Regions from separate parts of the Methylobacterium ajmalii genome, predicted to be linked through region 3. Evidence: riboswitches for the same ligand, from Rfam matches in the RefSeq annotation. Region 3 holds a riboswitch; each other region holds the start of a gene.

Evidence for each region. Region 3 has a riboswitch for thiamine pyrophosphate ahead of thiO (glycine oxidase ThiO). Riboswitches for the same ligand answer to the same signal wherever they lie in the genome.
Region 1: linked by a shared signal. The riboswitch ahead of thiC (phosphomethylpyrimidine synthase ThiC) and the one ahead of thiO (glycine oxidase ThiO) in region 3 are both predicted to bind thiamine pyrophosphate.
Region 2: linked by a shared signal. The riboswitch ahead of V3T34_RS12675 (LuxE/PaaK family acyltransferase) and the one ahead of thiO (glycine oxidase ThiO) in region 3 are both predicted to bind thiamine pyrophosphate.

What each region holds. Positions count from the first base shown of each region.
Region 1 covers NZ_JAZFXT010000023.1:172,156-177,194, forward strand. The annotation lists gene V3T34_RS09730 (methyl-accepting chemotaxis protein) at 1-601, opposite strand, end outside; gene V3T34_RS09735 (hypothetical protein) at 601-927, opposite strand; gene V3T34_RS09740 (acyltransferase family protein) at 1,226-2,365, opposite strand; gene V3T34_RS09745 (HNH endonuclease family protein) at 2,495-2,869, opposite strand; TPP riboswitch at 3,058-3,169, shown strand; gene thiC (phosphomethylpyrimidine synthase ThiC) at 3,228-5,039, shown strand, end outside.
Region 2 covers NZ_JAZFXT010000026.1:216,056-221,094, forward strand. The annotation lists gene V3T34_RS12670 (acyl-CoA reductase) at 1-954, opposite strand, end outside; gene V3T34_RS12675 (LuxE/PaaK family acyltransferase) at 966-2,042, opposite strand; TPP riboswitch at 2,161-2,259, opposite strand; gene V3T34_RS12680 (TetR/AcrR family transcriptional regulator) at 2,309-2,911, opposite strand; gene V3T34_RS12685 (RidA family protein) at 3,007-3,417, shown strand; gene V3T34_RS12690 (GntR family transcriptional regulator) at 3,383-4,135, opposite strand; gene fhuF (siderophore-iron reductase FhuF) at 4,725-5,039, opposite strand, start outside.
Region 3 covers NZ_JAZFXT010000066.1:142-5,180, forward strand. The annotation lists gene V3T34_RS26945 (GIY-YIG nuclease family protein) at 1-367, opposite strand, end outside; gene thiS (sulfur carrier protein ThiS) at 619-831, opposite strand; gene thiO (glycine oxidase ThiO) at 828-2,033, opposite strand; TPP riboswitch at 2,098-2,231, opposite strand; gene V3T34_RS26960 (adenylate/guanylate cyclase domain-containing protein) at 2,315-3,562, opposite strand; gene V3T34_RS26965 (DUF2798 domain-containing protein) at 3,826-4,077, shown strand; gene rpoD (RNA polymerase sigma factor RpoD) at 4,139-5,039, opposite strand, start outside.

The DNA of each region.
Region 1 (5,039 bases), on a different contig from region 3:
CGGCGCGACGGGCCGCTTCGCCGTCCTGCTCCATGGCGCGCAGGCGGGCCATCTGGTCCTTGGCCTCCCGCTCGGAGGCGGCGAGCCCGGCCAGCGTCCCGGCGACGGTGTGGCAGATCCGGGCGAGCACCGCCGCCTCGATCGTCAGGATCACCGCGTGCAGGACCACCCGGCCGAGGTCGCCCCCCGCCGGGAAGACCGCGGCCGGTAGCAAGAGGTTGAGCACGAGGTGGTGCAAAGCCGTGGCGCCGGTGGCCGCCAGGATCACCCGCCAGTCGCACCAGCCGGCGAGCACCGCCAGGCAGGCGAAGAAGTACATGTGCAGGTCGACCTGCCAGGGATGGCCGGCGCTGGCATAGAGCAGCACCGCCGCCATGCCGACGAGAGCGAGCGCGGAGGCGAGCCGGGTGCGCAGCCCGATCGGGTCCCGCCACCACGACAGGGTGGCGGCGCCCGCGAGCACGGCCGCCGCCAGGCCCGGTGCCGGCGAGGCGCCGCCGCCGGTGATCAGCGGCAGCGCCGCGGCGACCGGGACGTGCGCCCAGAGCAGCGGGATCAGGATGCGGGCGAAGGAACGGCGGAGGTCGTCGGCGTCGGTCATCAGCGGGCGGTGCTCGGTGACGGAAGGAAGTTGCGGGTTGTCCCGGCGGGGGCGGAGGGGCCGCACCCGCCGGCGAGGAGGGGATCGAGGACCAGCCAGGCGCCGGCGCCGTAGAGGCGCCGGACGAAGCCGGGCTCCTCCGAACGCGCCACCACCAGGCCGCCCGGACCGGGGCGAACGAGCCGGCCGCCGGCGGCGGCGACGATCGCAACCGTCTCGCCGATCCCGCCGCCCGGACGGCCGAGCACCGCCACCGCGTCCGAGCGCGGTGCGGCGACGACCAGGAACGGGACCAGGATCAGGAGCAGCAGACCGGCGCCGTCCATGAGGCGGCATCGCGCATCCATGAGGCTCGCCCCGTGGGTGTGAACTTGCGGGATCTTGCGGGGGAATGCCTTACGGACGGTAAAGCGTTATTTACGGATTTGCCCGGATTGGTCATCGACTTGAGTATCGGTATATCGCGAGCGGTATCAGCGTAACTGTTAGCTGGCGTGAGACCCGCTCGTCCGCGATGGTCGCACGCACCAACGAAAAACGGCGCCCCGGGGGGCGCCGTCGTGTCGGTTCGCGTGATTCGGCCGGCCGAGAGCTTGGCCGAGGGGGCGCCCGGACCGAACGCGGTCAGGCCGTCGGCGCCGGGGCGAGGCGCGGCGCCGGGCGGCCGCCATCCTCGCCGACGAGGTGGACGGCAGCCGGGCGGCGGAACAGGAAGCGGGCCGGGGTGTGGCGGACGACCCGCTCGATGGCGAGTGGGACCACTACCGCGGTCAGCGTCACCAGCAGCGCGACGAGGCCGATATCCTCGATCACGCCGCTGCGCACGAGCGCCGTGCGCAGGGCCGCCATCGGCAGGAAGAAGGCGAGGTAGATCACGATCGAGCGCTCGCCGCAGGCCCGCAGGGCCGCGGTCACCGGACCGCCGGCCCGAGTGAGGAGCGCAGCGGTTGCCACGATGGCGAGCGCGCCTGCGGCGCCGAGCATCAGGCTCACCACCGGCAGGCTCGCGAGCGTCGGGTGGGAGGTCAGCCCGGTCGGCGTGAAGACGAGGAGCGCCTCGAGCGACGCCCAGGCGGCGAGGCCGAGGAGCGCGAGGCCGGAGCGCGCCCGCACCCAGTCGGCCAGGGCGAAGATCCGGGTGGCGAACAGGTAGCCGGCGACGAAGTAGACCAGCCGGTCGCAGAACTCGTCGATCAGGGTCGAGCCGGTATGGACCGGGGCGAGCTGGAGCAGCGCCGCGCCGATCAGCAGCACCGGCCAGGGCAGCCGCCGCAGGAGCTTCACGACGACCGAGAACACCGCCAGCAGGTAGATGAACCACAGGGTCGAGTAGGGCTCGACCAAGCCGTGGGCGAGATGGGCCAGGAAGGCGCCGGGCCCGGCGCCATCGGTGATCTGGCCGTACTTCACCGCCGACTGGAGCACCATCCACAGCAGGTAGAAATACGCGAAGTGGACGATGCGCCGGTCGGCGAAGAGGCGCCAGTCGCGATCGACGACCCGGCCGACGAACAGGCCGGAGAGCAGGAAGAAGTCCGGGATCCGGAACGGTTTGGCGAACTCCACGACGTGATGCATGAAGCCCTCGCCGCCCATCGCCTCGCCGACCCCGAGGGTGGAGTGCATCATCACGACGAGGATGATGCAGATGCCCTTGGCGACGTCGACCCAGGCGAGGCGGCCAGGGGAGGCATCGATGCGCGGGCGCACCGGATCGTCCGGCCGGACCGAGAGGGCGGGTTCGGTGTTGGGACGGGCGGACATCGGGCGTCTCCGGAGGTTCGGCCGGAAGGCTGCCAGGGAGACGTAAAGATCGGATCGGGCCCGATCCCGCGAATCGCACCGAACCGCGCAAGATCGGATTCACCCTGATCGGCCGCGGCGAGCCTTCCGCTACCGAACGCTGCGCTTCGTCTCCCGCCGCGTCCGGGTCATCCGCGTCGCGGCGTGGAAGTCGTCGGGCTTCGTCCGCACCCAGGCGAGAAAGCGGGCGATCTCGGGCTCGGCCCGCAGGCTCTCGACGTCGCTCAGGCGCCGCGCCAGCTCCGCCTCGCTGTGCCGGGCATGGATCGCCGAGTGGCAGATCTGGTGCAGCTGCACGGTCTCGCCGTGGGTGCCGCCCTTCAGCTTCGGCGTCAGGTGGTGCCGGCTCTGGCGGGCGCCGGGCGGGATCGGCCGCTCGCAGAGCGGGCAGATCACCGCCGGGCGGGTGGCCGGGCCATGGGTCGAGGGGTCGTCGTCGTTCCAGCGCCGCTCTCGGCGTCCCAAGGCCTGCTCCTCTGCAAGGGCGGGTGTGAGTGATCCGTATCTGGGTCGCCGGGCGGGCGGGGTGCAAGGCCGCGCGGGCGACGGCACGGGAGAACCGATGCCGCAGCGTCCCGGACACCAGGCCGTCCCTCCCGGCCGCACCCCTCGGACCGGCGATTGACAAACCTCGCACCTGGCGGGAGATTGATCCCGTTACCGAGGGGAGCCCCGCCAACGGGGGCTGAGACTGGACGAGCGCGCGTCCTGACCCTTGAACCTGATCCGGTTCGTACCGGCGGAGGGACGGGAACCTGCCATGACCGACGTGACCCGTGCGTCCTCGCGCCTCGAGGCCGGATCGTCTCCCAGGGAGAGATCCATGAACGCACCGATCCCCGCCCACACTCTTCCTCCCGAAGATCTTCCCAAGGATCTTCCGAAGACCGTCACCACGGGGCCGGTCACCGGCTCGGTGAAGGCCTATGCGGCCCCGCGCGAGCGCCCCGACCTGCGCGTGCCCTACCGCGAGATCGCGCTGACGGACCCGGGCGAGGCCCCGGTGCGGGTCTACGATCCCTCCGGCCCCTATACCGAGACCGACGCGCGCATCGATCTCTCCGCCGGGCTGCCCGAGATCCGCGCCGGCTGGCTCGCCGCCCGCGGCTACGGGGCGGTGGCGCCCCGGGCGGTCAAGCCGGAGGATAACGGCTTCGTGGCCGAGGACCGGCTGGTGGCGCCGTGCCCGGCCACCCGCACCGTGCGGCGCGGGGCGCCCGGCCAGCTCGTCACGCAGTACGAGTTCGCCCGGGCCGGGATCGTCACCGAGGAGATGATCTACGTCGCCCACCGCGAAAACCTGTGCCGCGAGGCGATGCTGGCCCAGGCCGAAGGCAAGATCGCCGACGGCGAAAGCTTCGGGGCCGCGATCCCGCCCTTCATCACCCCCGAGTTCGTGCGCGACGAGGTGGCGCGCGGGCGGGCGATCATCCCGGCCAACATCAACCACACCGAGGTCGAGCCGATGGCGATCGGCCGCAACTTCCTCGTCAAGATCAACGCCAATATCGGCAACTCGGCGGTGACCTCCTCGGCCGCCGAGGAGGTCGAGAAGATGGTGTGGGCGATCCGCTGGGGCGCCGACACGGTCATGGACCTCTCGACGGGCCGCAACATCCACAACATCCGCGGCTGGATCCTGCGCAACGCTCCCGTGCCGATCGGCACGGTACCGATCTACCAGGCGCTGGAGAAGGTCGGCGGCGATCCGCTCAAGCTCGACTGGGAGGTGTTCAAGGACACCCTGATCGAGCAGGCCGAACAGGGGGTGGACTACTTCACCATCCATGCCGGCGTGCGCCTCGCCCACGTCCCGCTCACCGCGCGGCGCGTGACCGGCATCGTCTCGCGCGGCGGCTCGATCATGGCGCGCTGGTGCCTGGCCGGGCACCGGGAATCCTTTCTCTACGAGCGTTTCGAGGAGATCTGCGACATCTGTCGAGCGTACGACGTGTCGTTCTCGCTCGGCGACGGCCTGCGCCCGGGCTCGATCGCGGATGCCAACGACGCGGCGCAGTTCGCCGAACTGGAGACGCTCGGCGAGCTCACCAAGGTCGCCTGGGGCAAGGGCTGCCAGGTGATGATCGAGGGCCCCGGCCACGTCCCGATGCACAAGATCAAGGTCAACATGGACAAGCAGCTCGCTGAATGCGGCGAGGCGCCGTTCTACACGCTCGGCCCGCTGACCACCGACGTGGCGCCGGGCTACGACCACATCACCTCCGGGATCGGCGCGGCGATGATCGGCTGGTTCGGCACCGCGATGCTCTGCTACGTGACGCCCAAGGAGCATCTCGGCCTGCCAAACCGCGACGACGTGAAGACCGGCGTCGTCACCTACAAGATCGCGGCGCATGCCGCCGACCTCGCCAAGGGCCACCCGGCCGCGCAGATCCGGGACGACGCCCTGTCGCGGGCCCGGTTCGACTTCCGCTGGGAGGACCAGTTCAACCTCTCGCTGGATCCCGACACCGCCCGGGCCTACCACGACGAGACCCTGCCGAAGGACGCCCACAAGGTCGCGCATTTCTGCTCGATGTGCGGCCCGAAATTCTGCTCGATGAAGATCACCCAGGACCTGCGCGCCGACGTGCTGGCGATGGAGGCGGCGAGCGCCGTGGTCGGCGAGGCCACA
Region 2 (5,039 bases), on a different contig from region 3:
GTGGCGGGCGAACTCGTCCGGCGCCACCGGCCCGCCGCGCTCGACGAACAGCATCTGCGGCGCGTAGCAGCCCTGCTGCTCGTAGCGCACCACGTCCTGGGCGGCGGCCTGCGCGGCGGCGCCGGCGCGGCGGCTGTCGAGCGCCTCGCGGCCGATCATGGCAAAGCCGATGCGGTGGCCGTGCGGCAGGAACCGGGTGGAGACCGGCACCCTGGCGCGCAACGCCGCCAGGGTGGCATCGCCGCCATAAGCCATGACGCAGTCGGCGGCTTCGAGGAACGTCGCCTCGACGCCGCCCTCTCCGCCCTTCCACCAGGTCATCGCCAGGCACTCGCCGAGCTCGGGATCGGCCTCGGCGACCGCCTGCGCGAACCAGCCGGCGGTGAGCGGCTCGGCGGAGGCGAGCTTGCCGATGCTGCCGGCCTTGACCAGTAGCCCGGCGACGAGGCTCCATAGCGGTAGGGCCGGAACGTTGCCGGCCCAGACGTGCAGCAGCAGGTCGGGCCCGCGCGCCCGCGTGAACCCGCCCTTCACCGCCGGCCGGAAGCCGTCGAGCACCCCCGGATCGGAAAAGTCCTCGGCGAGGAAGCGCAGGAGCTGCGGCCGCCGGAAGGTCTTGAGGTAGCGCGTCAGGCCGAGCCGCACGGTCTCGGGATCGTAGCCGGTGACGACCGGCAGCAGCGCCTCGGCCTTGCGGCGAGAGGGGTGCGTGCGGTCGAGGAGGCAGGCGCTCGCCCGGTCGATCGCCGCGACGATGCGGGCGGTCTCCATGCCCCGCAGGGTGTCGCGGGCGCGGGCCCGGATATGGGCGCAGAGCGACCGGGCCTGGGCCTCGTCGAGCACCGGCAGGGCGACCGCGACCGTCTCGCCCCAGGCTCGGTGCACGACGACCCGCCGGCCGGCCAGCCCGGCGAACGGCCCCGGAAGGTAGCCGGCCTCCTCGACCGCGCTCATCCCCTGGTCGTTCATCCTTGCGCGGCGGCCAGGAACTCGGCCACCGCGACCGAGCAGCCGCGGGAGGCCGAGCCCTCGACCCGGCCGAGCAGCCGGAAGCCGCCCGGCACGATCACCCCGGCATCCTCGGTCAGGATCGCCGAGACCGAGTTGAAATGGGCGAGGTCGTGGTGGACCAGCACGCCGGTCTCGCCCTCGGGCAGGTCCTGGCCGGTCAGCGGATCGACGACGCGGCTGCGGATCCAGTGCGGGCCGGACTTCACCGGCGGGCAGGCCGCGTTGCCGTCGTCGTAGAACTGGGTGCTCAGCTCGGTCATGCCGTACATGTTGAGGCAGGCCTCGCGCGGCACTCCGAAGGTCCGCGAGAGTCCGTCGTAGAAGGCGTCGGGCTCGATCTCCCGCGACTGGCCCTTGAAGCCGCCGGTGTCGAACAGGAAGCTGCCGGGTGGCAGGGCGATGCGGCGGCCCTGCGCCGCGAGGGCGTCCATCACCGGCACGAAGGCGTAGGTGGCGCCAAGCAGCGCATAGGGCTCGCCCGAGGTCTCCGCCTCCGCGAGCGCCGCCAGCAGCCCGTCGAGGTCGAGCCCGCAAGGGCCGACGAAGACCGCGCTGTCCGGCGTCCCGAAACGCTCACGCGCCAGCGCCAGGTAATGGGCGAGCGACGAGTTCGGGAGTGCCGCCTCGTCGGGAAACAGGAAGCCCATGCGGATCGTGTCGCGCCCGCGCATCACCCGGGCGGCGAAGCCCTCGAGCATCGAGCGGTCGTAGACCGCGAGCGTCGGGTGGTAGCTGCGGCCGCGCCCGCTGCCGGTGGTGCCGCTCGTCATGAACACCCGCTCGGCCTCGTCGGCCGGGCAGCAGCTCAGGGTGAGGTCCTTGAACGCCTTGATCGGGACCGCCGGGATGTCGCGCCAGCGCCGGACGGCGAGCGGCGTGCGCCCGCGCGCCTGGGCGAAGCGGCGATAGGGGGCGTTGTGCGCGTACTGGTGGGCGAAGAGCCGCAGCGCCATCGCCTCGAACTCCGCCTCGTCCGCCCCCGGCCGACCGATGAAGTCGATCAGGGCCTCGACGATCTCCGCTTGCGACATCACGGCCACCTCGCGCCCCATCGTGGGCGTCGGCCGTGCCGGGCGTGAGATCCTGCGCGAAAAGACGGCTGGCGGCGGCGCCCTCGTGGCGGCGCATGGCGGCCGTGCCGGTCCCGCATCCCTCCGCCGGCATGACCCGGATCAGGTTCATAGGGTCACCGCGGCGCCCGGACGGGTCCGGGCCGGCGGAATCTCAGCCTCCTCGCGAGGCTCCCCTGGGAAGGTCGGAGAGTGGGGGGCGGTGGGGCGGGTGTCAAGGAGAGGACTCACACCCGCGCCAGCCCCTCGGCGAGGCGCCGGAAGGCGTCGAGAGCCTTGGCCAGGGTCGCCTCCGGCGCGTCCGACGCCGCGATCCAGAGGGCGGCGTGGAGCGAGGCGCCGTTGAGGAGGCGCGCCGCCGCCTCCGGATCGACGGGCGGGATCGCGCCCTCGGCGACGAGCGCCCGGATGCGGCGCGTCGTCTCGGCCAGGCAGGCATTCTGGCTCGGCCAGGTCGAGGGATCGCCCAGCACCGCCGGCCCGTCGAGGAGCACGATGCGCTGGATCTCCGGCTCCAGCGCCATCTCGATATAGGCGCGGTACTCGTCGAGGAGGCCCTGCCACGGGGTCTCCGCCCGCTCGCCGACGACGGCCAGGCGCGCCGCCATCTCGGCGTCGATCCGGTCGACGACCGCCTGAAGCAGGCCCTTCTTGTCGCCGAAATTGTGATAGAGCGCGCCGCGCGTCAGCCCGGCCGCGGCGGTCAGGTCGTCCATCGAGGACGCCGCGAAACCCTTCGTGGCGAAGGCCTGGCGGGCGGCCTGGATCAGCCTGGCCCGCGTCTCCTCCATCATCTGCGCGCGTCGTCCCGCCACCCGATCCACCTCCATCGGCATACGCCGCGTATGTAATTTGACATACGGCACGTATCCATGCTCAATCGCATACGGCCCGTATACCAAATCGTGGTCCCGAGGAGCAGTCCATGGCGCAGACCCGTTCGACCCGCGACGCGATCGTCCCGCCCGGCCGGCAGGCGCTCTACGACAAGCACCGCTACTCGGCGGCGATCCGCTCCGGCGACTTGCTGTTCGTCTCCGGCCAGGTCGGCAGCCGCGAGGACGGCTCGCCCGAGCCGGATTTCGAGGCGCAGGTCGCCCGCGCCTTCGCGCGGCTCGACGACGTGCTGGATGCGGCGGGCTGCACCTTCGACGACGTTGTCGACGTCACGACCTTCCACACCGACCCGGAGGCGCAGTTCGACGCGGTGATGCGGGTGCGCGACCGGGTGATCGGCGCGCCGCCCTACCCGAACTGGACCGCCGTCGGGGTGACGTGGCTCGCGGGCTTCGCCTTCGAGATCAAGGCGATCGCGCGGATTCCGGCGCGCGGCTGAGGCCCGGGAGGTCGGGGGCCTCGCGCATCGCCGTCCGGCCGCGCTCCAGGATGCGGACGGGGTCCCCGAAATGGGCGTCCATCTCCGCCTCGGTCTCGTCCGGGTGCCCGTCGCCGATGAAGCGGGCCAGGCGCTCGTGCTCCTCGATGAGCGCCCGGTTCTGGCGATAGCCCGCCATCATGAGCCGCAGGCACAGGCGGGTCTCGGCCTGGAGGGTGTCGTAGCTGCGGGACAGGCGCTCGCTGCGCGCCTCCTCGACGATGCGCCGGTGGTAGTGCAGGTCGAGGTCGGCGATCTCGGCCCAGTCGCCGGTGCCGAGGAGAACGGCCATCCGGTCGGTCAGCTCCCTCAGCTCCCGCGCCAGGGCGGTGCGGCGGGGTTCGGTCATCACCCGGCGGATCGCCGCGATCTCGAGGGACTTGCGGGTGAAGTAGATGTCGACGACGTCGTCGTCGGCGAGGTCGAGGACGAAGACCCCGCGATGGGGCTCCGCGCGCAGCAGGCCCTCCTGGACCAGGCGCTGGATCGCCTCGCGCACGGGGCCGCGGCTCACGCCGAACTGGCCCGCGAGCGCCATCTCGTTCAGCTGCCCGCCCGCCGGAAACTGCCCGTCGAGGATGGCCGCCCGGATCTCCGAGGTGAGCTGGCCGGCCAGCGTGCTCCGGACGACGCGGCGCAGGCCCTTCGTCCGATCGGGCGCTTGCGGGGCATTCGACACGATGATGGCTCTTCCGCTCCACGGGGCCCGGGACGGGCGCGATCCGGCTCGCGCCGTAGAGCGCCCCGGCCGGGGGCGATACAGCACGAAGCGGGGGCTCCGTCGAGCGTGCCGGGCGCCTGCGCCCGGTCTCCCGGTGGGAAACCCCGGCGAGGTGTCTCGCGCCGGGATGCGTGCTCCCGGACGGAACATCGGGTGACTCTACGCGACGCCGCCCGCGTCGCCGACCTCGCGTATGGCGCCGAGGGCCGGGTGCCCGCGCTCCCCCTCCGAGAGCCTGTTTAACGTGTGACGACGCAATCGCGAGGGGATTCTCTATCCTACCCTCCCCCTCATCCTGAGGTGCGAACGCAGTGAGCCTCGAAGGAGGGATCCAGTGATCTCGGAGGCTTCTGGAGCCCTCCTTCGAGGTCAGTCGATCACTGATCGACTAACACCTCAGGATGAGGTTACTTATTGGATTAGAGTATATCTATCGGTCGAACAGGCTCTGAAACCGTGCTGCGAGCGAGGGCGGGGATCGTCGCCCTGGATGGCGCGCTTCTGTTGCGACAGTCCTCGCGGCATTGAACGGACCCGTCGGACGGCCTCAGGGCCCGCAGCCGCAGCTCCCGCATCCCTCGGCCGGGCACAGCGCGCCGCAGGACGGCACGCCCGGCAGGCGCTGGCGCAGGCAGCAGGTGCGCCGCCGCCGTCCCCCCGACCGCTCCCCTGGCGCCCCGCACAGGGCCTGGGCGAGGGGATGGAGGCGCGGGCACGGCGTCCCGCACCAGCCGAGGCAGGTCGCGACCTCGGGGCAGGCCATCGTCTCGGGCTCGCCGAGCTCCCGCGCGACGTAGTCGAGGATCACCGCGGCGTTGCCCCAGATCACCCGGGGGGCGATGCCGCATTGCGCCCGGCACAG
Region 3 (5,039 bases):
GTGGATGGGAATCACCAACAACGTCGAGCGTTTCCGGCAAGTCCTTCTGATCGATCGTTCCTGCATCGAGCTTGTTCTGGACGCAGTTTCGTCTGGCCAAACGCTTGAGGCGATCCCAATCACTCCGGATCAGCGCTTCCTTCTTTGCCCGACCCCAACCTTTGATGCGCCGCTCCATAGCGATCGCATCCGTGATGCGCTCGAACATTTCGGCATAGACGAGTGTCACGGGTCGGCGCTCGCGGGTGTAGCCAGGATAGGTGCCGGTCTGGTGCTCGCTGAGGCGCTTGTCGAGGGTCTCCCCGCGTGCCGAGCCGACGTAATAGCTGCCGTTGGCGCATCGAAGAATGTAGACGAAGGCATTCATGACGATATGTCTCCGCCTTCTGATTCATAGCAACGGACACCTGATCTCCAACCCCTAACCTCATCCTGAGGTGCGGGCGATCGGAGATCACTGAGCCTCGAAGGAGGGCTCCAGAAGCCGCTGCGATCCCTGTAGCCCTCCTTCGAGGTCAGTCCATCTCTGATGGACTGACACCTCAGGATGATGTCGAGGGTGGGGAAGGAAAAAGCGTCCGCGATGCTGCGCGACCCCATCGAACGATCTCACAACCACTACCCGCCCTGCATGGCGCGCACGATCTCGACGCGGTCGCCCTCGCCGAGCGGCGTCTCGGCCCAGGCGCGCTGGCGCACCACGGCGCCGTTGAGGGCGATGGCGAAACCCTGCGGGCCGGAGAGGTCGAGGTCGGCGGTCTCCTCGCGCCACAGGGCGTCGAGGGTGGCGGCCGCGCTGTCGCGGGGCTCGCCGTTGACGAGGATCTTCATGGGGTCTCGCGGGACGACGGGGTGAAGCGGGCAAGGCCGAAGGGCGCGGCGACCGGCAGCGTCTCGCCGCGCAGGATCAGGGCGGCGACCGCCTCGGCGGTGACGGGGGCGAGCAGGTAGCCGTTGCGGTGGTGGCCGGCGGCGAGCACGAGGCCCGGCCGCGCCTCGCCGAGGATCGGGGCGTCGTCGTCGGAGGTCGGTCGAAAGCCGCTCCAGACGCCGGCCACCCGCATCTCCTCGACGCCCGGAAGCGCCCGGCGGGCGCCCTCCAGCAGCGCGTAGAGCCCGCCGGCGGTGAGGTGGGGGTCGAAGCCGGTCTCCTCCACGGTGGCGCCGACGATCAGCGTGCCGTCGGCCTTCGGGGCCATGTGGACCTGCTCGGTCCAGACGACGTGGGAGAGGTGACCGCTGCGCGGCGTCATCTGCAGCGCCATCGACTGGCCCTTGAGCGGGCGCACCGGCAGGGCGAGATCGGGGATCAGCCCCCCCTCCCCGGCCCAGGCGCCGGAGGCCAGCACCGTGGTACCGGCCCGTAGCGCGCCGGCCGAGGTCTCGATGCCGGTGATCCGCCCGCCCTCGCGGGTGAGCGCCGTGACGGTCGTCTCCTCGACGAGCCGCCCGCCGGCCGCCCGCAGCGCTCGGCGCAGGGCCGCCATCACCCGGGCGGGATCGACCTGGTGGTCGTCGGGGCAGAAGAGGCCGGCGGTGACGGTGGGGCGCAGGCCCGGCTCGCGGGCGCGCACCGCCGGGCCCGACAGCCACTCGGCGGCGAGGCCGTCGCGCCGCTGCAGCTCGTGGCGGAAGCGCAGGCGCTCGACCTCGTCGCGGCCGAGCGCGATCACGAGCGTGCCCTCGCGGCGGTAATCGATGGCGAGGCCGGATTCGGCCTCCAGCTCGTCGCGAAACGGGTGCCAGAGGCGCTGGCTCTCGACGCAGAGCGGCGACAGGCCCTCGCCGCCGGGCTCGTGCTCGGCGGCGGCCGCCAGCATGCCGGTGGCGGCAAGGCTCGCCCCGTCCCCGGCCGTGCCGCGCTCGACCACCGCGACGGCGAGGCCGGCGCGCACCAGCCGCCAGGCGACCGAGAGGCCGATCAGCCCGGCGCCGATCACCGCGACGTCGGCGCGCTCCGGCAGGCGGTCGGTTCCTTCGGAGGTGGCCGGCCCGCTCCGCCGTCCGATCGTCTGCGCCCTGGTCGCGTGCACCCTCGTCTCCACGGTGGCCCGAAGAGAGTTGGACAGCGCCCGGTGGCCGGATGATGCGCGGGGCCTGAGACGGCCTGTCCAATCCCTACGCCGGTATGAGCCGGATCAGGTTCGAAGGATTTCCGCGCCGACCGAGGCCGAAGGGCCTGCAGTCCAGCGGTGTCTCAGCCCCTTGCCGGGGATCTCCCTGGAACGGCCGGAATTTGGCGAGCGGGAGCCGGTTCGTCAACCGCCTGCGACCGCCCGCCGTGCCCGACGGCGCGAAATCGGTAGCCCTCGAATCAGCAACCCTTGCCGGGCCGGTAGATCGCCATCTCCTCGGCGATGCCGTCGAGGGGGTGGGTGCCGAGCAACTCGGGATCGCCCCACAGGAAGTCGACGAAGGGCTTCGACATCAGGAGCGGCTCGGACAGGATCTTGTTGAGCTTGGCGAGCCGGCTCGCCAGATTCACGTCGCGGCCGATCACGGTGAAATCGAGCCGGGCGCCGGAGCCGACATTGCCGTAGGCCGCCTCGCCGTGATGGAGCGCGATGCCGATCTCGATGCGGGTGGGAAAGCGCGCGGCGCGGTTGGCCTCCTCGACGCGCCGCAACGCGGCCTGCGCGGCCGAGAGCGCGCCCTGCGCCGCGCCGCCGAGGTCGTCGCCGCTCTCGCGGAAGATCGCGAGCAGCCCGTCGCCCATGTATTTCAAGACCTCGCCGCCCTCGCTCTCGATCGGCGGCACTAGGCAGTCGAAATAGGTGTTGAGCAATTCCACCGAGGCCTCGGGCGTGAGCGCGTCGGTGAGGTGGGTGTAGCCGCGCATGTCGGCGAACAGGATCGCCGAGCGGATCCGCTCGACCTGGCCGCGGCGGATGAAGCCGGCGAGGATCGCCTGGTGCGGCCCGTCGCCGACATAGACCCGCAGCACGTGGTCGAGCCGGGCGTTGAGGCCGCGCATCTCCATCACGGCCGACAGGGTCGGCACGATGAAGCGCAGGATGGCGAGGTCGTCGTCGCGAAAGCCGCTGGGGTCGCGCGTCGCGAAGGTGACGCCGTTCTTGGTGCCGTTGGTGAAGAACAGCGGCACGGTGATGTAGTGGGTGTAGCCCGCCGCCTTCAGCTCCGGGACGATGCTGAACCGGTCGTCCGGCGTCTGGCGCAGATCGAGGATCAGCCACTGCCCGGTGGCGTAGACATGCGCGAACGGGCTGCGCGAGAGCGCCTTCTCGGTCGCCTCGCCGTGGGGAAAGAGGCGGAAGCTGACGCCGTCCTCCCGAGTCCAGAACCGGCCGACGCCGGAATAGTCGGAGTGCAGGGCGTCGATGGCGGTGGTCGCCCGGTCGACCGGCACGCCGAGGTTGTTCAGCCGCTCGGCCATGCCGGCCAGGAGATCGCCGGATTCCGGCAGCCGCGCGCCCTCGCTGAGCAGCCAGTCGCGCAAGGCCACGCATTCGCGAAACAGGCCGATCGGAATGTCGCTCGCCTCCGACCCGTCCGCCGCGGCCGTGGGCGTCGGAACGGAGTTGAGGCGAGGCTGGTCGTGCATGGCTCTGACATGGGCTTCGCCGTACGGAACGGCAAGGCTTGCGAGGAGGCGATCGAATGGGCCGGCCGACCGTTCCGGCACGGTCGGGCCGGACGGAACCTTGGCGGTGGGAACCGAATCTGGTAGCGATCGGGACGCCCCCGGGACACCATCCCGCCCGGCCGTAAGCGTCTCACGTCAAGCAACGCGCTCCCTGGGTGGTTCCACCGGGCGGGCCGCGTCGCCTCGCTCCGGGCGGATCCATCCGCTTCGAAAGACGCGTCATGCCCTCCCTCATCGTTCCGCGCCGCCTTCCGGCCCGTACCGCGCCGCTGGTGACCGCCTTCCTGCTCTCGATCCTGATGACCTGCGTCGTCTCGGGCATCGCCACCCTGCTCAGCCTCGGGCCCACGCCCGACGCGCTGTGGCACTGGCCCCGCGCCTGGGGCCTCTCCTGGCTCGTCGCCTTCCCGACCCTGCTGCTCGTCCTGCCGCTGGTGCGCCGCGCCGTGGCGCGGATCGTGGCGCCGCTGTAACGGAGAAGGCCCGGGAGGCGGCTGCCTCCCGGGCCTTCTCGGTCCGTGCGGATGTCGGGGCTCAGTTGTCGAGGAAGCTGCGCAGCTTGCGCGACCGGCTCGGGTGCTTGAGCTTGCGCAGGGCCTTGGCCTCGATCTGGCGGATACGCTCGCGGGTCACCGAGAACTGCTGGCCGACCTCCTCGAGGGTGTGGTCGGTGTTCATGCCGATGCCGAAGCGCATGCGCAGCACGCGCTCCTCGCGGGGGGTGAGCGAGGCGAGCACCCGGGTGGTGGTCTCGCGCAAGTTCGACTGGATCGCCGCGTCGATCGGCAGGACGACGTTCTTGTCCTCGATGAAGTCGCCGAGGTGGGAATCCTCCTCGTCGCCGATCGGGGTCTCGAGCGAGATCGGCTCCTTGGCGATCTTAAGGACCTTGCGGACCTTCTCCAGCGGCATCGCCAGCTTCTCGGCCAGCTCCTCCGGGGTCGGCTCGCGGCCGATCTCGTGCAGCATCTGGCGCGACGTCCGGACGATCTTGTTGATCGTCTCGATCATGTGCACCGGGATGCGAATCGTGCGGGCCTGGTCGGCGATCGAGCGGGTGATCGCCTGCCGGATCCACCAGGTCGCGTAGGTCGAGAACTTGTAGCCGCGGCGGTACTCGAACTTGTCGACCGCCTTCATCAGGCCGATGTTGCCCTCCTGGATCAGGTCCAGGAACTGCAGGCCGCGGTTGGTGTACTTCTTGGCGATCGAGATCACCAGTCGCAGGTTCGCCTCGATCATCTCCTTCTTGGCCTGGCGGGCTTCGCGCTCGCCCTTCTGGACCATGTGGACGATCTTCCGGTATTCCTGGATCTCCAGGCCGGTCTCAGAGGCGAGCGAGATGATCTGCTCGCGCAGCGTCAGGATGTTGACCGCGCCGCGCTCGGTGAAGTTCTTCCAGCCCTTGCCGCCGAGCTTGGCCACCCGCTCGACC